One region of the Crenobacter sp. CS_VA4 genome, then DNA from elsewhere that is predicted to be linked to it. Evidence: riboswitches for the same ligand, from Rfam matches in the RefSeq annotation. Region 1 holds a riboswitch; the other holds the start of a gene.
The links. A riboswitch is a leader RNA that binds a small molecule or an ion and turns the genes downstream of it on or off. The one in region 1 is predicted to bind manganese.
Positions count from the first base shown of each region.

Region 2: another riboswitch for manganese. It lies ahead of ACZ2IA_RS15030 (TMEM165/GDT1 family protein); the one in region 1 lies ahead of ACZ2IA_RS10790 (TMEM165/GDT1 family protein).

Region 1 is NZ_JBVMAE010000009.1:128,020-130,216, forward strand. It holds gene ACZ2IA_RS10785 (alpha/beta hydrolase) at 1-632, opposite strand, end outside; yybP-ykoY riboswitch at 757-856, shown strand; gene ACZ2IA_RS10790 (TMEM165/GDT1 family protein) at 954-1,517, shown strand; gene ACZ2IA_RS10795 (methyl-accepting chemotaxis protein) at 1,584-2,197, opposite strand, start outside.
Region 2 is NZ_JBVMAE010000015.1:74,885-77,081, reverse strand. It holds gene trpE (anthranilate synthase component I) at 1-348, shown strand, start outside; gene ACZ2IA_RS15030 (TMEM165/GDT1 family protein) at 414-1,004, opposite strand; yybP-ykoY riboswitch at 1,005-1,179, opposite strand; gene dmeF (CDF family Co(II)/Ni(II) efflux transporter DmeF) at 1,339-2,197, shown strand, end outside.

The DNA of each region.
Region 1 (2,197 bases):
TGCGGCCGCACGTACGCCACCGGTTGCATCGCGGACCAGTCTTCCGGAGGCCGGTTGAAGATCGCCCTCAACAAGGGGCTGGTCGGCGGCAGGAAGTCGTACGGGCCGGACAGGCCGATCACCCCGGCGAGCGCCCCGCTGTCGCCCACCCCGCTCCGCCAGCGCGGGTCGAGCGCCAGCATCAGCGCGTTGTAGGCGCCGGCCGAATGGCCGGCGAGATAGATCCGCTGCGGGTTGCCGCCGTAGTCGGCGGCGTGTCCGCGCAGCCAGTGCAGCGCCAGCGCACTGTCCTGCAGGAAGGCGGGGTACCTCACCTGTGGATAGAGCCGGTAGTCGGCCACCGCGGTCAGGATGCCGTGCGACGCCAGCGCCTCGCCGACGAAGCGGTACTCGGCCCGTTCGCCGCGCTGCCAGCTGCCGCCGTAGAAGAACAGCAGCACCGGATGGCCCGGCAGCGGCGTCGGCGGCAGATAGAGGTCGAGCCGCTGGCGCGGGTCGTCGCCGTAGGCGAGGCTCGGCACGCTGCGGTAGGTGCCGTACGGGGTGCACGAGTCGAGCACCGTCAGCGGTGCGCAGCCGGCCAGGCTGGCCAGCAATAGGACGAACGTCAGCAGGCGGACGAGTCTGGCCATGGGACCTCCGGCGTCGGAAGGGATGCGGCGTATTGCGCCTCTCACCTTGAGATACGCGCGCCGCGCCGGCCCGCCAGCCAAACTCGCTCTAACGATTGCCCGGCCCGGCCAGTTCGGCTACCCTACGCCGGTCTTTGGGGGAGTAGCCTCCGGGCGCGACAGCCCGGGCGTGTATCAACAGACTTGGCCGCCAGGCCATGGTGCACGCGACCGCGACGCGGTTTGGCAAGACCCATGACGCATCCGCGCTGCCGAGGGGCTGCCCGCGCGGGTCGCGTCATGGTGTCGTCAAGTGCAGCCCCGAAGGAAACCCACCCTCTCATGGAAGCCCTGCTCATCTCCGCCGGCATCGTCTCGCTCGCCGAAATCGGTGACAAGACCCAACTGTTGGCCCTGCTCCTGGCCGCTCGTTTCAAGAAACCGGTACCGATCGTGCTCGGCATTCTGGTGTCGACCGTGCTCAACCATTTCATCGCCGCCGCGGTCGGTCAGTGGATCATGGCCGCCGTCGGCCCGCACTGGATGCGCTGGATCCTGGCCGGCTCGTTCTTCGCGATGGCGGCGTGGATGATGATCCCGGACAAGCTCGACGAAAACACCCGGCTGTTCGACCGTTTCGGCGTGTTCGGCACCACGGTGATCGCGTTCTTCCTCGCCGAGATGGGCGACAAGACCCAGATCGCCACCGTGGCGCTGGCCGCCCGGTTCGACTCGCTGACGCTGGTGGTGCTCGGCACCACGCTCGGCATGATGCTGGCCAACGTGCCGGCGGTGTACCTCGGTGATCGCGCCGCCAAGGCGCTGCCGACCCGGCTGGTGCACGGCATCGCCGCGGCGTTGTTCGCCGGTCTGGGCGTCGCGACGCTGTGGCTGCCGCTGCAGTAAATCCATGAAAAAAGGCGACCGCACGGTCGCCTTTTGCCCGACTTCGCGGCCACGTTGGCCGAACGCTCAGCCCTTGAGGCCCTCGAGCAGCTTGGTCGGGTCGAAGCCGAAGCGCAACGAACCCCAATGCCGGCCGCCCACGCTGATCGGCAGATCGATCTCGGTGAGGATCTCGCCGGTATCGCGCGCGTAGGTCTGCAGCAGGAACGACTTGCTGTTCGCCGCGGCGCGCAGGCTGACCGGATCGTTGAACAGCCGCTTGTCGCGGCTCTCGGCCAGGTCCTTCTCGGCGTTGCCGGTCGGGGACTTGGACAGGAAGCTGTTGTGAGTCGGCGCGTAGCCACGGCTGTCGACCGCCAGGCAGAAGCGCCCGCCGTCCACCTCGCGCACCAGTCGGTCGAACAGCGGCTGCAGCTCGCCCTCCACCTTGGCGTCGTAGCTGGTGCGGTACTTGGTCGGCTCGGTACCCTGCACCGGCTTGAAGTCCTGGTCGAATAGGTTCAGGCCGCTGGCGGCGTGGCGCTCCAAGAGGCGCTGCAGCTCGTCGCGGGTGCGGCGTGCCGCGCCCATGATGTGGTGGAATTCGCCCTCGCCGACGATGAAACGGAACACCGTGTCCTGCACGTCCTCGGACGCTTTGGCCAACTTGGCCGACACCTCCTCGGTGCGCATCAGCCGCT
Region 2 (2,197 bases), on a different contig from region 1:
GGCACCGTGGCGCCGCAAGTGTCGAACATCGATGTGCTGAAGGCCGCCTTCCCGGCCGGCACTCTGTCCGGCGCGCCGAAGGTGCGCGCGATGGAGATCATCGACGAATACGAGCCGACCAAGCGCGGCATCTACGGCGGCGCGGTCGGTTATCTGGGCTTCTCCGGCGACATGGACCTGGCGATCGCGATCCGCACCGCGGTGATCAAGAACCAGACACTGTACGTGCAGTCGGGCGCCGGCATCGTCGCCGACTCGGTGCCCGAGTCGGAATGGTTGGAAACGCAGAACAAGGCGCGCGCGGTGGTGCGCGCCGCCGAGCTGGTGCAGAGGGGTCTGGACGGCTGATCGCTGATCGAACCGCCATCACGAGAAACGCGCCCGCTGGGCGCGTTTTGCATTGTCAGGCGGAATCACGGCGCCAAGGACGTGCCGGCAAGCGCGTTACGCAGCGCCAAGCCGCCCAGCACGACAAAGATCAATGCGGCGACGATATGGACCGCCTTCGCCGGCAGTCGGTCGGCGAAGCGGTGGCCCAGATAGATCACGGGTACATTGGCCAGCATCATGCCCAGCGTGGTACCGCCGACCACGCCAACGAAGTCATGGAACCGTGCCGCTAAGGCGATGGTGACGATCTGGGTCTTGTCGCCCATCTCGGCCAGGAAGAAAGTGAACACGGTCGTGCCGAAAATGCCCATGGGCCGTTTGGGCATGGCGACTTCGCCTTCGTCGAGCTTGTCGGGCACCAGGATCCAGCCGGCCATCAGGGCGAACGAGGCAACGATGGCCCAATTCAACACCGCGGGATTCAGCACGCCGGATAGCCACGTGCCTATGCCCCCAGCGCCGGCATGGTTGACGAGCGTCGCTACCAGTACGCCAAGAATGATGGGAACAGGCTTGCGGTAACGTGCGGCAAGGACGAGGGAAAGCAGTTGCGTCTTGTCGCCGACTTCGGCCAAGGCGACCACGCTGGTGGAAACGAGGAAGGACTGCATCATGAAGACTCCTGGCCGGCAGAAAACCATGACCGCATTGCTTCCCCGGCCACGCAGAGGCAATGCAGTCAAAGGTCTTGCCAAATCCGGGATCACTTACGCCATGCCGCGAACGGCAAGTCTGTTGACGCAAGTCCCTCTCATAGACGGAGGGCGGCTACTCCCCAATGACGGCCGCCATTCTACCTCGCCGGCCGATCAGAGGAAAGCAGGCCGGTCTGAAAGGAGAGTTCATCCAACGGCGTCGCAGATAGTATACTCCCCCATACTATACGACAGGCGTCATGAGGTATCCCCTCCATGACAAGCCGGGACGTTGTGAATAGCTATTTCAAGTATGAGAGTGATCATCATGCGGGACCAGACACAAGCGGGTATGGCGGGCACACACAGCCATGTATTTCTAGGGGCCGGCCATGAACAGAACGAGCGCAAGACATGGGCGGTGATTGTCCTATGTAGTGTGATGATGCTGGTGGAAATCGTCGGCGGGAGCCTGTTCGGCTCCTTGGCGCTGGTGGCCGACGGCTTGCACATGTCCACCCATGCGGGGGCGATGCTGATCGCCGCGATGGCGTACACCTACGCGCGCCGCCATGCCAACGACCCCCGCTTTGGCTTCGGCACCGGCAAGCTGGGCGATTTGGCGGGTTTCTCCAGCGCCATCGTGCTGGCGATGATCGCGCTGTTGATCGGTTATGAGGCGCTTGTACGTTTCTTCTCCCCGATCCCGATCCATTTCTCCGAAGCCATTCCGATCGCGGTGGTGGGTTTGGGCGTCAACATCGTCAGTGCCTGGCTGTTGAGTGGGGACCATCACGGACACAGCCATGGGCATAGTCATGGCCACGGTCATGATGCGCACGAGCATGGAGACGAGTCCCAGCGCATCGAGAGACGCAACGGCACCGTCGAGCTGTCGGTGTACGAAGACGGCGTGCCACCCCGCTTCCGCTTGGCCTTCGATGGGGAGAAGCCGGCGGCTTCCGCCGTGTCGCTGCAGACGATCCGGCCCGGTGGCGAGAAGCAATCCTTTGCCTTCGTCGATTGCGGAAGCCATCTGGAATCAGTGGACGAGATTCCCGAGCCCCACGCCTTCGAGGTGAGGGTGAGCCTGTCTGGCGAAGAGCATGCGCTAACGTTCGTCGAACACGACCATCATGCCGGGGCGGGGTCGGTTTCCACGCATCGCGACA